Regions from separate parts of the Streptomyces sp. NPDC020731 genome, predicted to be linked through region 3. Evidence: riboswitches for the same ligand, from Rfam matches in the RefSeq annotation. Region 3 holds a riboswitch; each other region holds the start of a gene.
What was found. Region 3 has a riboswitch for cyclic di-AMP ahead of ACH4VX_RS10130 (NlpC/P60 family protein). Riboswitches for the same ligand answer to the same signal wherever they lie in the genome.
Positions count from the first base shown of each region.

Region 1: linked by a shared signal. The riboswitch ahead of ACH4VX_RS15815 (transglycosylase family protein) and the one ahead of ACH4VX_RS10130 (NlpC/P60 family protein) in region 3 are both predicted to bind cyclic di-AMP.
Region 2: linked by a shared signal. The riboswitch ahead of ACH4VX_RS16985 (M23 family metallopeptidase) and the one ahead of ACH4VX_RS10130 (NlpC/P60 family protein) in region 3 are both predicted to bind cyclic di-AMP.

Region 1 is NZ_JBIRTN010000009.1:90,323-97,575, reverse strand. It holds gene ACH4VX_RS15830 (nucleoside triphosphate pyrophosphohydrolase) at 1-569, shown strand, start outside; gene ACH4VX_RS15825 (cytochrome P450) at 788-2,071, shown strand; gene ACH4VX_RS15820 (transglycosylase family protein) at 2,270-3,265, shown strand; cyclic di-AMP (ydaO/yuaA leader) riboswitch at 3,471-3,639, shown strand; gene ACH4VX_RS15815 (transglycosylase family protein) at 3,644-4,360, shown strand; gene eno (phosphopyruvate hydratase) at 4,594-5,874, shown strand; gene ACH4VX_RS15805 (septum formation initiator family protein) at 5,976-6,455, shown strand; gene ACH4VX_RS15800 (DUF501 domain-containing protein) at 6,485-7,018, shown strand; gene ACH4VX_RS15795 (exopolyphosphatase) at 7,015-7,253, shown strand, end outside.
Region 2 is NZ_JBIRTN010000010.1:13,012-20,264, forward strand. It holds gene trmB (tRNA (guanosine(46)-N7)-methyltransferase TrmB) at 122-976, shown strand; gene ACH4VX_RS16980 (PrsW family intramembrane metalloprotease) at 1,010-2,332, shown strand; gene ACH4VX_RS16985 (M23 family metallopeptidase) at 2,430-3,449, opposite strand; cyclic di-AMP (ydaO/yuaA leader) riboswitch at 3,462-3,619, opposite strand; tRNA gene ACH4VX_RS16990 (tRNA-Met) at 3,908-3,981, opposite strand; gene ACH4VX_RS16995 (dihydrofolate reductase family protein) at 4,045-5,178, opposite strand; gene ACH4VX_RS17000 (response regulator) at 5,256-5,915, opposite strand; gene ACH4VX_RS17005 (HAMP domain-containing sensor histidine kinase) at 5,946-6,941, opposite strand.
Region 3 is NZ_JBIRTN010000005.1:248,619-255,871, forward strand. It holds gene ACH4VX_RS10105 (PspC domain-containing protein) at 1-115, opposite strand, end outside; gene ACH4VX_RS10110 (PspC domain-containing protein) at 295-1,584, shown strand; gene ACH4VX_RS10115 (LuxR C-terminal-related transcriptional regulator) at 1,581-2,303, shown strand; gene ACH4VX_RS10120 (NlpC/P60 family protein) at 2,313-3,350, opposite strand; gene ACH4VX_RS10125 (hypothetical protein) at 3,712-4,065, shown strand; gene ACH4VX_RS10130 (NlpC/P60 family protein) at 4,121-5,296, opposite strand; cyclic di-AMP (ydaO/yuaA leader) riboswitch at 5,304-5,461, opposite strand; gene pcrA (DNA helicase PcrA) at 5,717-7,253, shown strand, end outside.

The DNA of each region.
Region 1 (7,253 bases), on a different contig from region 3:
CGGAGTGCCCGTGGTCGTCCCGGCAGACCCACAAGGGCCTGGCCAAGTACGGCATCGAGGAGGCGTACGAGCTTGTCGAGGCCATCGAGGAGGGCGACCGGGACGAGCTGCGCGAGGAGCTGGGGGACGTGCTCCTCCAGGTCGTCTTCCACGCCCGGATCGCCGAGGAGCACCCGGAGGAACCGTTCTCCGTCGACGACGTGGCGGGGGGCATCGTGGCCAAGCTGATCCACCGGCATCCGCATGTCTTCGGCGGGGAGACGGCGGACACGCCGGAGGACGTCAAGGCGCACTGGCTGCGGACCAAGGCGGAGGAGAAGCGGCGCAGTTCGGTGACGGAGGGGGTGCCGCTCGGGCAGCCCGGACTGGCGCTGGCGGCGAAGCTGGGGTCGCGGGCGCGGACCGCGGGGCTGGACGTGCCGGTGCCGGTGGGGGAGGGGGTCGGTTACGAGCTGCTGGGGCTTGCGGTGTGGGCGGAGGCGGCGGGAGTCGATCCGGAGGCGGCCTTGCGGGCGGCCGCGCGGGTGTACCGCGATGCGATCCGTGCCGCGGAGGGTGGCGAGGGCTGAGAGCGGGGTGCGGCGCGGGAGGGTTTCTCGCCCCCGCCGTCCCGTCCCGTCCCGTCCCCCGGGGGCTCCGCCCCCGGACCCCCTCGCGCGGTTCCCCGCCCCCCTGAAGGGGCGCGGGGAACCGCGCGAACAACCACCACGCGCCCGCAGCCGCCCGACGGCCCCGGACACCCGAGCTGCCGCGCCGTCCTGCTCCCGTCGCCCGTTAGGGTCGCCGCATGCATGACCAGCCCACCCCTCCTGCTCCGCAGGGACCCACTCCCGAGTTGTTCAGCCGGGAGTTCGCCGCCGATCCCTACCCCGCCTACGCCTGGCTGCGTGAGCACGAGCCCGTGCGCAGGACGCGGCTGCCCAGCGGGGTGGAGGCGTGGCTGGTCACGCGCTACACCGACGCCAAGCAGACGCTCGCCGACAACCGGCTGTCCAAGAACCCCGCGCACCACGACGAGCCCGCGCACGCCAGGGGCAGGACCGGTATCCCCGGGGAGCGCCAGGCGGAGCTGATGACGCATCTGCTGAACATCGACCCGCCGGACCACACCCGGCTGCGCCGGCTGGTCAGCAAGGCGTTCACCCCGCGCCGGGTCGCCGAGTTCGCGCCCCGCGTGCAGGAGCTCACCGACGGGCTCATCGACCGGTTCGCGGACAGTGGCTCCGCCGACCTGATCCACGAGTTTGCCTTCCCCCTCCCCATCTACGCCATCTGCGACCTGCTCGGCGTCCCGAGCGAGGACCAGGACGACTTCCGGGACTGGGCGGGCATGATGATCCGTCACGGCGGCGGCCCGCGCGGCGGGGTCGCCCGGTCCGTGAAGAAGATGCGCGGCTACCTTGCCGAGCTGATCCACCGCAAGCGCGAGGCGCTCCCCGCCGAACCCGCCCCCGGCGAGGACCTCATCTCCGGCCTCATCCGCGCCTCCGACCACGGTGAGCACCTCACCGAGAACGAGGCCGCCGCCATGGCGTTCATCCTGTTGTTCGCCGGTTTCGAGACCACCGTCAACCTGATCGGCAACGGCACCTACGCCCTGCTCACCCACCCCGGACAGCGTGACCGCCTGCAGCGGAGCCTCGTCGCCGGGGAGCGCGGGCTGCTGGAGACCGGTGTCGAGGAGCTCCTGCGTTACGACGGCCCCGTGGAGCTCGCCACCTGGCGGTTCGCCACCGAGCCGGTCACCATCGGCGGGCAGCGCATCGCGGCCGGCGACCCCGTCCTCGTCGTACTCGCCGCCGCGGACCGGGACCCGGAGCGGTTCGCCGACCCGGACGTGCTCGACCTCGGCCGGCGCGACAACCAGCATCTGGGATACGGCCACGGCGTCCACTACTGCCTGGGCGCCCCGCTGGCCCGCCTGGAGGGCCGGACCGCGCTCGCCACCCTGCTGACCCGTCTGCCGGACCTGCGGCTCGCGGTGGAACCGGCCGAACTCCGTTGGCGGGGCGGGCTCATCATGCGCGGACTGCGCACGCTCCCGGTGGAGTTCACTCCTCCGCGGAAGTGACGGACGGAACCGCCGTCCGCCGTGCCCCCGAGCGGACCAGCGCAAACATGACGCGCTCTCAACTCTGTGATCTTCACGTGATCTGCGCGGCATGAACTTGTGACAAGTGATCGTCTGCGGATACGTTCACCCATCAAGTGCGGCACATCGGGTTCCACTCGCCGCGCCGGTCATTGCTGTCTTGTGAAAGGTCTCCGCATGCTCTCCGGGAACGGTCGGCACCGTCGCCCCCGCCAGGCTCCGGCTCTCCTCGTCGCGGCCGGAGTGACCGGCTCCGCCATCGCGATCCCGCTCCTCGGAGCCGGTAGCGCCAGCGCGGCCGACGGCGCGACCTGGGACCGGGTCGCCGAATGTGAAAGTGGTGGCTCCTGGAGCCAGAACACCGGCAACGGCTACTACGGCGGCCTGCAGTTGACCCAGGACGACTGGGAGAACTACGGCGGTCTGGACTACGCGACCAGCGCCGACCAGGCCAGCCGCGGCCAGCAGATAGCCGTGGCCGAGAGGATCCTCGCCCAGCAGGGGGTCGGCGCGTGGCGCACCTGCGGACTGACGGCGGGCCTCAGCCAGGGCTCGACGTCGGCCGACATCGACACGGGCGTGGCGGAGGACTCGACCTCGGACGCATCGGACTCTTCGGACTCGTCCGGATCATCGGAATCCGGGAATCCGTCTGTCTCGTCCTCTCCGTCGTCCGGCGCCAAGGGATCGGACGACGGAGAGGACGAGGCCGGTGAATCGGCCAAGCCCGGCAAGTCGAGCGACTCGGACGCGGATTCGGACAACGGCTCCGACGGCGGATCCGGCACCTCCCCCTCCGCCTCGGCCACTCCCAAGAGTGACGAGTCGGACAAGTCCGGGCAGGCCACCGGCTCTTCCGAGCTCACCGACGCCGAGGGCACCGGCCCCGGCCGCCATCGCGGCACCGGTGCCGAGGAGGGTGAGGCGGAGGACCGTACGTCGGAATCGTCCGGCCGGCACGCCTCGCGCGGCACCGACGCCTCGCGCGATGCCGCCGACGGCTCGTACACCGTGCGCACCGGGGACAGCCTCTCGTCCATCGCCGACTCCCTTGAGCTCGACGGCGGATGGCGGTCGCTCTATACCGAGAACGAGCAGGTCGTCGGCGTCGACCCGGACCTCATCCTGCCGGGTCAGGAGCTTGAGGTCGGGGTCGAACCGGGCGAAAAGTGACGCCCGAAAGGGCGTGTGTCCGGCGGTGGTTGACGTCATGATTCGCGGTGAATGTCCGGTTTAAAGGGCGTGAGAGATAGGTCTCAGAAGCCCTGATCGTCTTTGAATTTCCGCGGATCGCGTGTCTACGGTCGTGACCGCTCGCCACCGCGGGCCCCGGCTGCCGCCACGCCGAATCCTGCCAGTGGCAGCACGGGAACAGTCGTCGCGTCATGCGCCGTAGGCAGGAGCGGGGGACCCAAGGTAAGTGTCCTTTCCGGTGGTTGACACCGGATCGGGCTTGGGGTGAAGCCGCGTCCCGTGAGGGACGTGGCCGGGCAACTCAACCGGCCCGAACCCGACAGCTCACCTCGTAGGCGTCGGTGAGGGGATCCAACCATGCTGTTTTCCGGCAAGGGCAAGCACCGTCGTCCGTCCAAGGCCACCCGCGCGATCGCCGTCGCCGGTGTCGCCTCCGCCGCCGTCGCCGCCCCGCTGATGGCGGCCGGCACCGCCTCCGCCGCCACCGCCTCCGAGTGGGACGCCGTCGCCCAGTGCGAGTCCGGCGGCAACTGGTCCATCAACACCGGCAACGGCTACTACGGCGGTCTGCAGTTCTCCGCCTCCACCTGGGCCGCGTACGGCGGCACGCAGTACGCCTCCAGCGCCGACCAGGCCGGCAAGGCGCAGCAAATCGAGATCGCCGAGAAGGTCCTCGCGGGCCAGGGCAAGGGCGCCTGGCCGGTCTGCGGCACGGGCCTGTCCAACGCCGCCTACACCGGCTCCTCCTCGAACGAGTCCTCGAACGGCTCTTCGGCGGGCTCCTCGCAGAGCACCGGTTCCACCGAGACCCGTGAGACCGAGCAGAAGGCCTCCCGCTCCGCCGAGCGCCCGGCCGCCGAGCAGAAGACCGAGAAGAAGACCGTCACCACCCCGACCGGCGAGAAGGTCGAGAAGGGCGACGGCGAGTACAAGGTCGTCAAGGGCGACACCCTCAGCTCCATCGCCGCCGAGCGCGACGTCGAGGGCGGCTGGGCCGAGCTGTTCGAGCTGAACGACGACATCGTCGACGACGCCGACCTCATCTACCCGGGCCAGCAGCTGCACCTCAAGTAAGCGGCTGCCCCCTGCTCCCCGCCCCGGTGCGTCTTCCCCCGTACGCACCGGGGCGGGGTTTTTCACGGCCGGGTTTCCGGAAACCGCTTTGTTCCGTTCGGAAACAATTTACTCTCGGTTCTGTCCACGGGGCGGGCGACCGGCTGGCCGATCGCCCGGAGCCGGTTAGGCTCGGTCTCGCAAGACCCTCCGGGGTCCTGCTCACCCGCGTCACATCCATGAAGGAGATGCTCGTGCCGTCCATCGACGTCGTCGTAGCCCGGGAAATCCTGGACTCCCGAGGCAACCCCACGGTCGAGGTCGAGGTCGGCCTCGACGACGGCAGCACGGGTCGTGCCGCCGTCCCGTCCGGCGCCTCCACCGGCGCCTTCGAGGCCATCGAACTCCGTGACGGCGATGCCAACCGTTACCTGGGCAAGGGCGTCGAGAAGGCCGTCCTGGCCGTCATCGAGCAGATCGGCCCGGAACTCGTCGGCTACGACGCCACCGAGCAGCGCCTGATCGACCAGGCGATGTTCGACCTGGACGCCACCGACAACAAGGGATCGCTGGGCGCCAACGCCATCCTCGGTGTCTCGCTCGCCGTCGCCCACGCCGCCTCCGAGGCGTCGGACCTGCCGCTCTTCCGCTACCTGGGCGGCCCCAACGCGCACCTGCTGCCGGTGCCGATGATGAACATCCTGAACGGCGGCTCGCACGCCGACTCCAACGTGGACATCCAGGAGTTCATGATCGCCCCGATCGGCGCGGAGTCCTTCTCCGAGGCCCTGCGCTGGGGCGCCGAGGTCTACCACACCCTGAAGAAGGTCCTGAAGAGCAAGGGCCTGGCCACCGGCCTCGGCGACGAGGGCGGCTTCGCCCCGAACCTCGGCTCCAACCGCGAGGCCCTCGACCTCATCCTCGAGGCCGTCAAGGAGGCCGGCTACACCCCCGGCGAGCAGATCGCCCTCGCGCTCGACGTCGCCGCGTCCGAGTTCTACAAGGACGGCTCCTACACCTTCGAGGGCAAGACGCGCACGGCCGCCGAGATGACCGAGTACTACGCCGAGCTCGTCGACGCGTACCCGCTCGTCTCCATCGAGGACCCGCTGTTCGAGGACGACTGGGAGGGCTGGAAGGTCCTCACCGACAAGCTCGGTGACAAGGTCCAGATCGTCGGCGACGACCTGTTCGTCACCAACCCCGAGCGCCTCGCCCGCGGCATCGAGGAGGGCGCCGCCAACGCCCTGCTGGTCAAGGTCAACCAGATCGGCTCGCTGACCGAGACCCTGGACGCCGTCGAGCTGGCCCAGCGCAACGGCTTCAAGTGCATGATGTCCCACCGCTCCGGCGAGACCGAGGACGTCACCATCGCCGACCTGGCCGTCGCCACCAACTGCGGTCAGATCAAGACCGGCGCCCCGGCCCGCTCCGAGCGCGTCGCCAAGTACAACCAGCTGCTGCGCATCGAGGAGATCCTCGACGACGCCGCGGTGTACGCCGGCCGCAGCGCGTTCCCCCGCTTCAAGGGCTGAGCACCGCTCCGGTAGGCAGCGTCGTACGTACGTCCCCGTACCCGGTCCCGTACCGTGTGCGGGGACGTACGCGCGTATGACGGTGAGCGAGAGGCGGGAACATGGCGGTCAAGGACCGGGACCGTTTCTCCACCGCGACCAGGATCCGGCTGATCGGTGAGCAGACCGCGGCCCGGGTCTACCGCTCGCAGACCAAACGCCAGGCCCGCCGCTCCCGGCTGACCGGCCGGGCGGCGCTGCTCGCCCTGGTGGTCTGCTCCCTGATCGTCGCCCTCGCCTATCCCATGCGGCAGTACGTCTCCCAGCGCGCGGACATCGCCGACCTCCAGCAGGAGCAGGACGAGACCCGCCGACGGGTCGAACGGCTGCGCGACATGAAGGCCCGCTGGCAGGACGACGCCTACGCCGAGCAGGAGATCCGCCGGCGGCTGCACTACGTCATGCCCGGCGAGACCGGCTACATCGTCATCGACCCGGGTACGGCGGAGAAGTCCCGTACCGATCTCGAAGCCGCCGACCGCCCCTGGTACGCGAACGTCTGGGACGGTGTCGACAAGGCCGACGCCGCCGCCGACCAGTGACCCTTCGCAGAAAGCCGTAGAAAGACAGTATGGAAACGCCCCCGCCCACGACTCCCCGCACCGAGCCCACCGACGCGGACGTCGAGGCCTTCAAGCAGCAGCTCGGGCGGCCCCCGCGCGGGCTGCGCGCCATCGCGCACCGCTGCCCCTGTGGGCAGCCGGACGTCGTGGAGACCGCGCCGAGGCTGCCCGACGGCACCCCCTTCCCGACGCTCTACTACCTCACCTGCCCGAAGGCGAACTCCGCGATCGGGACGCTGGAGGCGAACGGCGTGATGAAGGAGATGACGGAGCGGCTGGCCACCGACCCGGAGCTGGCGGCCGCGTACCGCGCGGCGCACGAGGACTACGTCCGGCGCCGTGACGAGATCGAGGAGCTCAAGAACTTCCCCAGCGCGGGCGGCATGCCGGACCGCGTGAAGTGCCTGCACGTGCTGGTCGCCCACTCGCTGGCCGCGGGCCCCGGGGTCAACCCGCTGGGCGACGAGGCGCTGGCGATGCTGCCGGAGTGGTGGCGCAAGGGCGCCTGCGTGACGCTGCCCGCGAAGGAGGACGGCCGGTGACCCGGGTCGCCGCCGTCGACTGCGGTACGAACTCCATCCGGCTGCTGGTGGCCGACGCCGACCCCGTGACGGGTGAACTCACCGAACTGGACCGGCGGATGACGATCGTGCGGCTCGGCCAGGGTGTCGACCGCACGGGCCGGCTGGCGCCCGAGGCGCTGGAGCGGACGTTCGCCGCCTGCCGTGAGTACGCGGAGATCATCAGGAAGCACGGCGCGGAGCACCTGCGCTTCGT
Region 2 (7,253 bases), on a different contig from region 3:
GCAGATGCCGGCGTCAGGAGAGGCCGCACCCGGGCGCACGCCGGCCCTGTCGACCCCGCAGGGGCCCCCTCACGTTCCGCTTCCGTGCCGAGCACCCGCTCCCCGTAAAATCGGAGGCACTGTGTCTGACACCGTTAACGCCTCCGAAGACCTCCGCCCCGCCCCCGGCCAGGATTCACCGCACACGCCCGGGGTGTCCGTCCGCCGTACCCGCGCCAAGGGGGAGCCCCGGTTTCCGGACGGGCCGAAGGCCGATCCCGCCGGGTCGCACTTCGAGCGGCGGATCCGGAGCTTCCAGCCGCGCCGCAGCCGGGTGACCGCCGGGCAGGCGGACGCCCTGCAGCGGCTGTGGCCTGCCTGGGGTTTCGACATCGACGGCAGCCGGCGGCTCGACCTCGCGGAGTTCTTCGGCAACGACAACCCCGTCGTCCTGGAGATCGGCTTCGGCATGGGCGAGGCCACCGCGCAGATGGCCGCCGCCGACCCGGCCACCAACATCCTCGCCGTGGACGTCCACACGCCCGGCCAGGGCAATCTGCTCAACCTCGCCGGCCGGCTCGGGCTGACCAACGTACGGGTCGGCAACGGTGACGCGATCATCCTGCTGCGCGAGATGCTCGCCCCCGGCTCCCTGGGCGGGCTGCGCGTGTACTTCCCCGACCCCTGGCCGAAGAAGCGGCACCACAAGCGGCGGCTGATCCAGCCGGAGTTCCTCACCCTCGCCGCGACCCGCCTCGCGCCGGGGGCGGTGCTGCACTGCGCCACCGACTGGGAGCCGTACGCGGAGCAGATGCTTCAGGTGCTCACCGCGCACCCCGGCTTCGAGAACACCAGGGCGGACGGCGGTTTCGCGCCGCGTCCCGGGTTCCGGCCGCTCACCCGTTTCGAGGGGCAGGGACTGGAGAAGGGTCATGTCGTGAACGACGTGCTCTTCCGCCACGTATCGCGGGAAGAACAGGCAGCGGACCGCGCCTGATACAGCCCGTCCCACCTCGTTAGGGTCGATCCCGTGGCCACCAGCCCTCCGTACCCGGCGCCTCCCGGCGCGGCCCCCGGCGCAGCGTCGCGGCATGCGCACTGGTGGCAGCGGCCCTGGGTGCGGTACGGCGCGCTGATCACGCTGCTCACACTCTCCGGGCTGGTCATTCTCGCGCTGGTGCGCGAGCAGACCGGGACGCGGGGGTTCCTGGTCGGGCTCGGTCTCGCGGTTCTGCCCGTGCCGCTGCTCGTCGCCGCCTTCCGGTGGCTGGACCGGGTCGAACCCGGCCCCTGGCGGAACCTGCTGTTCTCCTTCGCCTGGGGTGCCTGTGCGGCGGCGCTGATGGCGATCGTCGCGAACAGCTTCGCCACCCGGTGGATAGCGACGGCGACCGCCGACCCGACCGGCGCCGACACCCTGGGCTCGACCGTCATAGCGCCGGTGGTGGAGGAGTCCGCGAAGGCCGCGGCCGTCCTGCTGGTGTTCCTGTTCCGCAGACGCGACTTCACCGGGATCCTCGACGGCGTGGTGATAGCCGGGGTCACCGCCACCGGCTTCGCGTTCACCGAGAACATCCTCTACCTCGGCACCGCCTTCGGCACCGACCAGCTCACCGGCGACAGCGGCATCGCCTCGGTCACCGCGGCGACCTTCTTCGTCCGCATCGTGATGTCGCCGTTCGCGCACCCCCTGTTCACCGTGCTCACCGGGATCGGCTTCGGCATCGCCGCGCTGTCCACGGACCGGCAGCGGGCCCGGCGCGTCCTGCTGCCGCCGGTCGGGCTGCTCCTCGCGATGGGCGTGCACGCGCTGTGGAACGGCTCCTCGACGCTCGGCCAGTACGGCTTCCTCGCGGTGTACGCGGCGTTCATGGTGCCGGTGTTCGGGCTGCTGACCTGGCTGGTGGTGTGGACGCGGCAGCGGGAGCTGCGGACCGTGCGGGCGGAACTGCCCGCGTACGTGGTCACCGGGTGGCTCCATGCGGCGGAGCCGTTCGCGCTGGGCTCGATGCGGGCGCGGCGCGTCGCCCGGCAGTACGCGCGCCGCTGCGGCGGGAAGGCGGCGGCGCGGTCGGTCGCCGCGTACGAGGCGTACGCGACGTCGCTGGCGTTCCTGCGGCACCGGGGGCGGCTCGGGCGGGCGGGGCCGGACTTCGCCGCCCGGGAACGGGAGCTGCTGCTGGAGCTGTGGCACCGGCGGGAAGCGGCCCGGCCGGCCCTGGAGCACGCGGCCCGTGTCACCGCGCCCCGGGTTCCGGTCGCCGCGGCGCCGTGGGCGGTGTACGGCGGCTACGGGTATCCGCCGTACGTGCACCCGTACGGCGCGTACGACCCGAACACCCACCGGTCCTGACGGGTCCGCACCGCCCCGGAGAACACCTGCCCGGCAGCCCTGACGTCGGGGGGCGTCGTCGGGACTGCCGGGTTCAGGGCGTGGGGAGCCGGGTCGCTCAGACGCTGAGGCCCTTGCCCTGCAGCCAGGCCAGCGGGTCGATGCCCGAGGTGGAGCCGCCGGGGTGGACCTCCATGTGGAGGTGGGCGCCGGTGACGTTGCCGGTGGCGCCGACGCGGCCGATCACATCGCCGGTGTTGACCTTCTGGCCGACGCTGACGCTGATGGAGGACTGGTGGGCGTACCAGATCTCGGTGCCGTCGTCGAGGGTCAGCACGGTCTTGTAGCCGTAGGAGCCGTCATAGCCGGCGGAGGTGATCGTGCCGGTGTGGACGGCCTTGAGCAGCGTGCCCGTGGGGGCGGCGAAGTCGAGGCCCGTGTGATAGCCGGAGGACCAGTAGGCGCCCGCCTGGCCGAAGGTCGAGGAGAGGGTGTACGAGGAGGTCGGCAGCGCGTACTGCTTGGCCAGCTCGGCGAGGCGCTCGGCCTCGGCCTTCTTCCTGGCCTCCTCCTCCGCCTTCTCCTTGGCGGCCTCCGCCTTGGCCTTGGCCTCCTTCTCCGCCTTCGCGACGGCCTCGGCGGCCTGCTTCTCGGCGGCGGCGACGGCCTCGGCCTCGGCCTTGCTCTCGGCCTGGTCCTGCTGCTGCTCGACCTGCGCCATGATCCGGGCGCGCAGCGCCTCACCGGCGCCGGCGGCGCCCTGCTCGGTGTCGGCGGTGGTCATGCCGATGTCGCTGAGGGGGGTGGCCGAACCCTTGGGCGTTTCCTCGTCGGAGATGAGGGAACCCACATTGGGGAGGTCGGGCATGGAGATCGAGACCGGCGGCTTGCCGGTCTGGGCGCTGGCCATGCCGCCGGCGCCGACGGCCGCTATGACGCCGACGCCCAGAACGGTGGAGCTGCGGGCGAGTCCTCCGCCGCGCTGCTTGGAGACGCGATGCCGGCCGCGGACGGGGCGAAGGGACTCCGCGGTGGGGTTCCACTCCTCGAAGGGGCCCTCGTCGGCGCGGCTGCCGCCGTAGGCGACGGTGTCGCTCGGCTTGAACGGGGCCTCGGGGGCAGGCGGGTTGGACGCCACGTGGGCGCGCTCCTTTCCTTCCGTCTTCGCCTACCGGGTTAGCTGACGGGTTCGGAGCGGGAAGGTCTCCTACGCGCGTGTACGAGCCGTGTCTCCACGGCGGTATCCACGCGATTCACCCCATGGTGGTGGTTCCCCGGTTCCCTTGCGGGATTCGGCGCGTGCGCACGGAGCCGACTTCTGTGACGGCTGGGACGACCGCGCTGCGTTATCGAACGTTAATAGACGCGAGGGCCGGATTCCAAGCCGTTCCTCTTGATCGTTAACGATTTCCGCATGGACTTAAGTGCCATGGGCGGCCAAAACCGGGCGAGTTGACCGCGCCCCGGGCGGCAGGTGATTTCTGACGGTGCGTCATTCGTTATGCGCTGCGAGGTGGATCGATCACGTTGGGTGAGAACGGGGAGCGGAAAACACCGAGGGCCGGAATCCTTTGGATTCCGGCCCTCGGCCTTCAGTAGCGGGGACAGGATTTGAACCTGCGACCTCTGGGTTATGAGCCCAGCGAGCTACCGAGCTGCTCCACCCCGCGTCGTTGAAACCAGTGTACGCCATCCGCGGGACATGGCGCACACCCATTACCGGCGGCCCCGGTTCAGCGGCCGAGCAGATGGCCGTTCGGCGCTTTGGCGCGGTTCTCGTGCTCGGGCAGGACGAGGACGGTGGCGCCCCCGGCCGCCAGTACCGCGCTGCCGTCGGCGCCCGCCACGAAGGTGTCCGGCTCGCGCCAGGCCGTGACCACCCGCCGTACCCCCGCGTCCAGGATCAGCCGGGCACAGGGCGCAGGGCGGGACGCGCGGCGGGCACAGGGCTCCAGGCTGGAGTACACGGTGGCACCGGCGAGCCGGGGGTCCGTGGGGTCGGCCTTGGCGAGTGCGGCCTCCTCCGCGTGCACCACCGGGTCGGCGCCCTCCCGGGAGTGGCCGCGCGCCAGCTCCGTACCGTCGGCGGCCACCACGACCGCGCCCACGCTGAACGCCGTCCTGGAGGGCGGGCACTCGGCGGCCAGCTCGCAGGCGAGGGCCAGCCAGTGGTGGTCGGCGGCGGAGGGCAGCGGGCCGGCGCCGGGGGCGGTGGGCTCGTAGCGCATCAGGACGACGTCGCCGATCGGGCGGGTCTCCACCAGCCGCAGCCGGCCGCCCTGGTAGGAGCCGGGACCGAAGAGGCGGGGGGCGTCCGGGTCGCCGACGAACAGCGGGGCGAGGACCAGCTGGACCTCGTCGGCCAGCCCTTCGGTGAGGAGCTGCGTGTGGATCGTGCCGCCGCCCTCGACCATGAGCCGCCGGACCCCGCGCTCGGCGTGCAGATGTTCCAGGAGCCGCCGCCAGTCGAGCTCGGGGCCGAGCGGGACGACGTCGGCGGCGAGACCGAGGGCGTGGGCGCGCCCGGCGCCCCTGTCGGTCGTGTAGAGGACCTTCTCGCCGCCGGTGTGCCAGAACCGGGCCGCCGGGTCCAGGTCCCCGGAGCCGCTGACGGTGACCTTGAGCGGGTACTCGGCCCCGCCCCCGGCGAGGCGGGCGGCGCGCCGCTCCGGCGAGTTGACCAGCAGCCGGGGGTTGTCGGCGCGGATCGTGCCGGCGCCGACCAGGATGGCGTCCACGGATGCCCGTACCTCGTCGACCCGGTCGAAGTCGGCCGGGCCGGACAGCAGCAGCCGCTCGGGGCCGGTGTCGTCCAGGTAGCCGTCGAGGGAGACGGCGGCGGACAGCAGGACGTACGGGTGGGGCATCGGTTCCTACTCCCAGGGGGCGGGCGGGCCTGCGGGTGTCCAGTCTGACAACAGGCACGACCGGCCCGGGTGCCGGTTCAGGGCTCGATCAGTCCCACCCGGATGGCGTACCGCGTGAGTTCCAGGCGGTCCCGGAGGCCGAGCTTGGCCAGGATGTTGGCGCGGTGCCGCTCCACGGTCTTGGGGCTGATGACGAGGAGACCGGCGATCTGCTGCGAGGTGTGGCCCTCGGCGACCAGCTTCAGGATCTCCTCCTCGCGGTCGGTGATCGCCTTGGCCGGCAGGGTGCGGCCCTCCCGCGCGAGGTCGAGGTAGTTGTGAATGAGGGCGTTGACGGCGCCGGGGTAGAGGAACGGCTCGCCGCGCATGGTGGCGCGGCAGGCCTCGACGAGGTCGCGGTCGGCGACGGACTTCAGGACGTAGCCCGAGGCACCGGCGGCGAGGGCCTCGAAGAAGAACTGCTCGTTGTCGTACATGGTCAGAATGAGGATGCGCGTCTCCGGCAGGTCCCGGGAGAGTTCACGGGCCGCCTGAAGACCGGTCCGGCGGGGCATCGCGATGTCGAGAATGGCCAGGTCGGGGCGGTGTTCATGGGCCTGTTCGAGGGCTTCGGCACCGTCGGCGGCCTCGGCGACGACGGTCAGATCCGGTTCGCCGTCGAGGATGAGGCGAACCCCCCGGCGGACCAGCGCGTGGTCGTCGGCGAGCAGGATGCGGGTGGGGGCCGGGTCGGTCATGTTTCAGCGTTTCCGGTCGAGGGGCGTCGGTCACGGGGGCGGGGCGTGCGCGGATTCCCGTACGGGGACGAGGGCGTGCGCGGGGAAACGGGCCGGGACGGGGACGGCCAGGCGTATCTCGGTGCCGCCGTGGGCGGCGCGGTCCACGGTCAGCCGGGCGCCGACGAGCAGGGCGCGTTCCCGCATCCCGCGGATGCCGGCGCCCTCCTGGGCCACGCCGATGCCGCGGCCGTCGTCACGGACGCGGAGTTCGACACCGCCGGGCGCGCGGTGCAGGGCGAGCTCGGCGCGACGGGCCCGGGCGTGGCGGGCGGTGTTGGTGAGGCCTTCCTGGGCGACCCGGTAGATGACCAGTTCCGTCTCCCGGTCCAGCTCGGGCAGATCCGCGTCGAGGCAGTGCTGGACGCTCAGACCGGGCCCGCCGAACTCGGTGGCGAGGGCCTTGAGCGCGCTGGCCAGCCCGAGCTCGTCCAGCACCCCGGGGCGCAGCCGGCGGGCGATGCGCCGGATCTCCTCAAGACCTGCCCGGGTGGTCTCCTGCACCTGGCGCAGCTCCTCGCCCAGGCCGGGCGGGGCGTGGTCGGCGGCACGCTTGAGCTGGAGCAGTACGGCGGTCAGGGACTGGCCGACCTCGTCGTGCAGCTCGCGGGCGACGCGACGACGCTCGGCCTCCTGCGCGGACAGGGCACGGGCGCTGCTCGTGGCGCGCTCGTCCTCCAGCCGGTCGAGCATGGTGTTGAACGTGGTGATCAGCTCGGCGATCTCGCCCCGCCCGCCGACCGCCGGGCGGTGCCCCGGGCGGAGCAGGTCCGTCGTCGTCATCGCGCGGGTCAGGCGCTGCAGCGGGGCGAGACCCACACGGAGCAGCAGCGCGTTGGCGACGAGCATGGCGGCCAGCCCCACCGCGAGGACCGCGGCCTCGGTGAGCAGGACCGGCGTGGATACCGTGACGGGTCCCAGCAGCAGGGCCGTGGCCGCGATGAGCACGACGGCGTTCAGCAGGAAGATCCGCCAGAACAGAGGCACCCCGTACCGCCTCCTCACCGCCGGCCGCTTGCCACGGGCTCCCCGCGCGGGGAGCCGACGGCCCGCGGTCCGGGGGCGCGGCGCGGGCCGTCACCCCCAGCGTGTGCGCCGAGCGGGCCCCGCGCCATCGGTGACAGCCCCCATTTCTTCCCCGCGACCACGGCCGGCCGGGCGGCCCTCGTACGCGGCGGCCCCCAGGGAGGATGGGGTCCGCGACGGATGGCCGGGACCGGTGGCGATGGGCGACGCTGAAGTCTCCGTACCGGGTGGGTAACGACAACGGCACACGGGCAAACTCCCTTGTACCGGGCC
Region 3 (7,253 bases):
GGCGGTCGCGCCGGAAGCGTCCGCTCTCGTCGGCCGGCTCCGGTGCCGGGGCGGTCGCTCCCTCCGGGGCGGAGACGGGTCCCGGACCCGTCGCGGCGTGCTGGTGATCGGTCATGGGTCCATGGTGACGGTCGAGCCGCCGTGGCGGCAGTCGGTACGACCCTGGCCGGACCCTGATATCGGCCCCCGAGTGGGGCCGGGGGAGCGTTCGACGGACCCGGCCCGTGGAGATCAGGGGAGTCTCCGGGACCGACCCTGATGCTCCGGTACCCCGGGCGTGTGACCATCGTTGGCATGTCGGAAGCCGCAGCAGCGCCACTCGCCGAGCCGCGGCCGCCGCGCAAGCTCTACCGCAGCAGTGACGGACGCTGGCTCGGTGGTGTGGCGCGGGGGCTCGCCGGACACCTCGGGCTGCCCGTAATCTGGGTGCGTCTCGTCTTCGTCGGTCTGTTCATGGCCGACGGTCTCGGCGCGCTGCTGTACGCCGCGTTCTGGTTCTTCGTACCGCTGGGCGTCGGCGGTGTGGACGCGCAGAAGCCGCCCTCACTGGTGACGACGGAGGCCTCGCCGGACGGCCGGCGCAGACTCGTCACCCGGAAACCGGACAAGGGGCAGATCGTCGCCCTGCTCCTCATGGTCGTCGTGGCCATGATCTTCGTGGGCAATGTGAACCTGACCAACGGGGCCAGGGCCTATCTCTGGCCGACCGTGCTGGTCGGTGCGGGCGTCGCCCTGGTCTGGCGGCAGGCGGACAACGCCCGCCGGGCCCGCTGGATGGAGGTCGGCCGCCGCCGGCGCACGGTCACGCTGCTGCGGGCCGTGGCCGGTGTGCTGTTGGTGACGGCGGGCGCCTCGGGCATCTTCGTCCTGCGGGGCTCCGGCAGCCACCTCGGCTCGGTGCTCCAGGCGGCCCTCGCGGTCCTCGTCGGCATAACCCTCCTCGCCGGCCCCTATCTGGTGCGCATGACGCAGGACCTCTCCGAGGAGCGTCTGATGCGCATCCGGGCGCAGGAACGCGCGGAGGTCGCCGCCCACGTCCACGACTCGGTGCTGCACACCCTCACCCTGATCCAGCGCAACGCGGACAACGCGGGCGAGGTGCGCCGCCTGGCCCGGGCCCAGGAGCGCGACCTGCGCGCCTGGCTCTACAAGCCGGAGGGCAACGGCAAGGACGAGGACGACGAACCCACCACGCTCGCCGAGGCGGTGAAGCGCAATGCCGCCGAGGTGGAGGACAAGCACGGGGTCCCCATCGAGGTCGTGGTCGTCGGCGACTGCCCGCTCGACGAGAGAATCGGCGCACAGATGCAGGCCGCGCGCGAAGCGATGGTCAATGCCGCCAAGTACGGTGGCGAGGGAGGCGCGGTGCAGGTCTACGCCGAAGTCGAGGGAAGGACGGTCTTCGTGTCCGTCCGGGACCGCGGCCCCGGCTTCGACCTGGACTCGATACCCGCCGACCGCATGGGCGTCAGAGAATCGATCATCGGCCGCATGGAGCGCAACGGCGGCACGGCGCGGCTGCGCGCGGTGCCGGACGGCGGCACGGAGGTCGAGCTGGAGATGGAGATGGAGAAGACGTCATGAGCGAGCCGACCGAGGCGAAGGGGGCCGAGTCCATGGAGCCGGCCGGCAGCACCGCCGGGCGTCATGTGCGTGTCGTCCTCGTCGACGATCACCGCATGTTCCGCACGGGGGTCCAGGCGGAGATAGGGCAGACCGAGCAGACCGGTGTCGAGGTGGTCGGCGAGGCCGCCGACGTCGATCAGGCGGTCACGGTCATCACCGCGACCCGGCCCGAGGTGGTCCTGCTCGATGTGCACCTGCCCGGTGGCGGCGGTGTCGAAGTGCTGCGCCGTTGCGCCCCGTTGATGGGTGACGCCGAGCAGCCGGTCCGTTTCCTCGCCCTGTCCGTGTCGGACGCGGCGGAGGACGTGATCGGGGTGATCCGGGGCGGTGCGCGCGGATACGTGACCAAGACGATCACCGGGACCGACCTGGTCGACTCGATCTTCCGGGTGCAGGAGGGGGACGCGGTCTTCTCGCCGCGTCTGGCCGGCTTCGTCCTGGACGCCTTCGCCTCGACCGACGCCCCGCCGGTCGACGAGGACATGGACCGCCTCACCCAGCGCGAGCGGGAGGTACTGCGGCTGATCGCCCGGGGCTACGCCTACAAGGAGATCGCCAAGCAGCTGTTCATCTCGGTGAAGACGGTCGAGTCCCACGTCTCGGCGGTCCTGCGCAAGCTCCAGCTGTCCAACCGCCACGAACTGACCCGCTGGGCGACGGCGCGGCGACTGGTCTGAACGGGCCGTTCAGACCACGCGCGTGGCGCCCGCGAAGGGCATCTCGTCGATGGGGGCCACGCGGACCGGGGCCGAGGGGTTCGGGGCGTGGATCATGCGGCCGTCGCCGACGTAGATGCCGACGTGACTGATGCCGGAGTAGAAGAAGACCAGGTCCCCGGGGCGGAGTTCGGAGCGGGGGATGCGGCGGCCCGCGTCGATCTGGGCGTAGGTCGTGCGGGGCAGGGAGACGCCGGCGGAGCGGTACGCGGCCTGCATGAGACCCGAGCAGTCGAAGGCGTTCGGGCCGGTCGCGCCCCAGACGTAAGGGCTGCCGAGCTTGGCGTAGGCGTAGGAGACGGCCTCCGCCGCACGGGGGCCGGGGGCCGCGAGGGCGTCCCGGGTGTCCGCCGAGGCGCGTGGGGCGCGGCCGGTGCCGTCGGTGAGCGCCGCGCGTTGCCCGGGGGTCAGCCGGGACAGCAGCCGGCGGGCGGCGGTCAGCTTGGTGTCGACCGTCTTCTTGTGCCGCTCGAGCTCGGCGCGGCGGGCCGTCAGCGATTTCACCTCGACGCGTGCGGCGCCGCGCAACTGCTCGATCTCCCGGAGCTGTGTGCGTACGCGCCCCACCGCCGCCTGCCGGCGGCTGCCCGCCCGTTCGGCGAGCGCGGCGCCGTCCAGGTAGCCGTCCGGGTCCTCGGAGAGGAAGAGCTGCAGGGCGGGGTCCAGGCCGCCGCCGCGGTACTGCGCCGCCGCGACCGAGCCCAGGGCGTCCCGCGCGGAGTTGAGCCGGTCCTTCCTGCGGGCCGCCTCGTCCTGCAGATCGCGCAGCCGACGCCGGGCCGACTCGGCTTTCTCCTTGGCGCCGTTGTACTTCTCGGTGGCGGCCTCCGCCTCCCGGTAGAGCTTGTGCACATCGGCCTTGATCCGGTCCGGTGTCAGCTGCGGTTCGGCGTGTCCCGTCCCGTCGAAGCCGGTCGCGGTGGCCGCGCCGGCGAGGGCGAGGGCGGCGGCCACGCGGGTCGTGGTGCCGCCCGCCGTGCGCTGTCGGGTCCTGCGGTGCGCTGCCACCTGGACTCCCGTCCTTTCCGACGACCGCGCGGAGCGGACTGCCGTCCGGCGGTCCGGCGGCGGGGGTGCACAGGGGGAGCCGTCCGCCGCCGGACCTTCTCGGCGGTGGTGTCCGGTTGCCGCCCCTGGACCGGGCGGCGGTGGAGAGCCGGTCACCTGGGGGAGGACGCTAGGCCCGGCCGCGTGGTCCCGGTAACGGGTTGTGCGGAAGTGGCGTGAGCGGACCGTCGAGTGACCTCAAGTGACCAGGATCCCGTTCCGGCTTCGTCACCTTCACTCAGGGTGATGACCGATATGCCGGAGGAGCGGTGGATGAGGGCGCCGGAGTGCTACGAGGTGGCTGTGGCTAGGCTCCGGCCTCATGGACGTACTCATCCACCTCTTCGTCGGTCTGCACATCATCGGCATCGCGTCGCTCCTCGGTGGTTTCCTCACCCAGATGAAGGCGATGGGCCGGGGCACCGCCCGGTTCGTCCCCGCGATGCTGCACGGTGCGCTGACGATGCTGGTCACCGGTGTGGTCCTGGTCGGCCTCAACCAGGCCCAGGACTACTCCGTCGACAACATCAAGATCGGCGTGAAGCTGGCCCTGCTGATCGTGATCCTCGGCCTGGTCTATGTGAAGCGGGACGAGGAGAAGGTGGACAAGGGCCTGTTCGGCCTGGTCGGTCTGCTGACCACGGCGAACGTCTTCATCGCGGTGCTGTGGACCTGATGCCCTTCGCCCGGCGCCGCGTGTCGTAGCGCCGGGCGGCGTGTCCCCGGGCAGGTCAGGCGGGGCGCACCACGCTGTGGATCGAGGACTCGCCGTCGTAGTAGATCGACTCCTCGCGGACGTACGTGCCGGGCTTCGGCGCGTGGATCATCATCCCGTTGCCGATGTAGATGCCCACGTGGGTGACGTCGTCGTAGAAGAAGACCAGGTCACCGGGCTGGGCCTGGGAGACGGGGACCGTCGTGCCCGCGTCGACCTGGTCGTAGGTGGTGCGCGGGAGGGTGACGCCGGCGGCCTTCCAGGCGGCCTGGGTGAGGCCGGAGCAGTCATAGGAGCCGGGGCCTGTGGCGCCCCAGACGTACGGCTTGCCGATCTGCGCGCGGGCGAAGGCGAGGGCCTTCTCGGCCTTGGTGGCGTACGAGGAGCCGGTGGACGGCGCGGTGGTCGAGCCGGCGGATCCGGAGGTGCTGCCCGACGTGCCGCTGTCCTGCCGGGCGGCGGCCTTCTCCTGGGTCTTCTGCTGCTCCGCCTGCTGCTCGGCGAGCTCGGCGGCCTTGCGGGCGGCCTCCTGCTGCTTCTTCTCCTCGATCGCCGCGAGCCGCGCCTTCTCCTCGGCGGTCAGCTTCGACATCAGCTTGCGCGCGTCGGTGAGCTTCTTCTGGACGGTGGCCTTGGCCGTCTTCAGGTCGCCCTGGGACTCGGTGAGCGTCTCGAGGCTCTCGGTGGCCTCCTGGCGCTTCCTCATCGTCTCGGACTGCTGGGTGACGTAGTCGTCGACCGCTTCCTTCTGGCGGCCGGTCATCCGGTCCATCAGCTGGGACCGGTCGAAGAAGTCCTGCGGAGTGTCCGCGAGCAGGAAGGTCGCGGTGTCGGGGACACCGACGCCGGTCCGGTACTGGGCGGCGGCGAAGGAGCCCAGTTCCTCCCGCGCGTCGTTGAGCTTCTGGGTGCGCTTGGCCACGTCGTCGAGGAGGGTGCCGACCTGCTTGCGCTGCTTCGCGGTCTTCTCCTTGGCCGCGTTGTACTTGTCGGTCGCCGACTCCGCCTGGCGGTAGAGCTCGTCGACCTTCTTCTCGACCTCCTCCAGGCTGGGCTTGCCGTCGTCGGAGGGGGCGGCGCCCGCCGTCTGGGACAGCAGGGCCACGGAGGTCAGGGCGGCCGTGGCGAGGGCCGGGGTCCGTATGCCTGCCACGCGCGCGCCGGGGGTGCGCGACTTGCGGTGCGACGCCAAGGGAGGCGACTCCTTCCGATGCTCCGCCTACCGGGTTAGCTGTCGGGTTCGGGCGGGTGATTCGGAAGGGTTGCCCTACGGCCGCTCCGCGAGGGAGTGGGCCGATTCACCCCATGGTCTCGGTGGGTCCCCGGCTCCGGCTGCCGCGATCGGCAGGGACGGACTCGGCGGAGGCCGTGCGGCCCGGCGGGGTTCGCCGGTGGGGGTCGTACGGCCCGCCCGCACCGTAGCCAACTGGTGTGGCCCTTGTGAAGGTTGACGGGTGATATGCCCGATACATTTTCGTGACCTCACGTGTGGGGTCACTCAGGGTGAGGCAGTGGTTCTGGAGGGTGCACACCCTGCCCCGGCTGCCGGAAAGCGGGGATGTTCCCGGGGTGGCCCCGGGTTGTCGGTGGAGCGCCCTAGACTCGGAGAGCGATGAGCAGCCTCTTTGACGACAGCTTCCTGGCGGACCTCCAGGCCCGGCGGGGCCCCGCGGACGAGCCCCCGCCACCGCCCGAGGACGAGCACGTACCGGAGCAGATTCCGGACGACCTGTTCGGCGGGAGATTCGACGTGCCGCCGGACAGGGACGCCTACTACCGCGACGGCGCCCCGCGCCCGGTGATCGACGCCGCCGCGTTGCTGGAGGGGCTGAACGAAAACCAGCGTGCCGCCGTCGCGCACTCCGGCTCCCCGCTGCTCATCGTGGCCGGTGCCGGCTCCGGCAAGACCCGCGTGCTCACCCACCGCATCGCCCATCTGCTGGCCGAGCGGAACGTCCATCCGGGCCAGATCCTCGCGATCACCTTCACCAACAAGGCCGCGGGCGAGATGAAGGAGCGTGTCGAGCAGCTCGTCGGCCCGCGCGCGGGCGCCATGTGGGTCATGACGTTCCACAGCGCGTGCGTGCGCATCCTGCGCCGTGAGAGCAGGAAGCTCGGCTTCACGTCGTCGTTCTCGATCTACGACGCCGCCGACTCCAAGCGTCTGATGGCCCTGGTCTGCCGCGACCTGGACCTCGACCCCAAGCGCTTCCCGCCGAAGTCCTTCAGCGCCAAGATCAGCAACCTGAAGAACGAGCTGATCGACGAGGAGGACTTCGCCGCCCGGGCGGCCGACGGCTTCGAGAAGACCCTCGCCCAGGCCTACGCGCTCTACCAGTCGCGGCTGCGCGAGGCGAACGCGCTGGACTTCGACGACCTGATCATGACGACGGTCAATCTGCTCCGCGCCTTCCCGGACGTCGCCGAGCACTACCGTCGCCGCTTCCGGCACGTCATGGTGGACGAGTACCAGGACACCAACCACGCCCAGTACGCCCTGGTGCGTGAGCTCGTCGGCACCGCCGGGCACCCCGCCGGCGCACCGTCCGAGACCGAGGTCCCGCCCGCCGAGCTGTGCGTGGTCGGTGACGCCGACCAGTCGATCTACGCCTTCCGCGGCGCGACGATCCGCAACATCCTCCAGTTCGAGGAGGACTACCCGGACGCGACCACGATCCTGCTGGAGCAGAACTACCGTTCCACGCAGACCATCCTGAGCGCGGCCAACGCCGTCATCGAGCGCAACGAGTCGCGCCGCCCCAAGAACCTGTGGACCAACGCCGGCGCGGGCGCGCGGATCACCGGGTACGTCGCGGACACCGAGCACGACGAGGCCCAGTTCGTCGCCGACGAGATAGACCGCCTCACCGACGCGGGCGAGGCGAAGGCGGGTGACGTCGCCGTCTTCTACCGCACCAACGCCCAGTCCCGTGTCTTCGAGGAGATCTTCATCCGCGTCGGCTTGCCCTACAAGGTCGTCGGCGGCGTCCGCTTCTACGAGCGCAAGGAGGTCCGGGACGTCCTGGCCTATCTGCGGGTGCTCGCCAACCCCGAGGACTCGGTGCCGCTGCGCCGCATCCTCAACGTCCCCAAGCGGGGCATCGGCGACCGTGCGGAGGCCATGATCGACGCCCTCGCGCAGCGCGAGA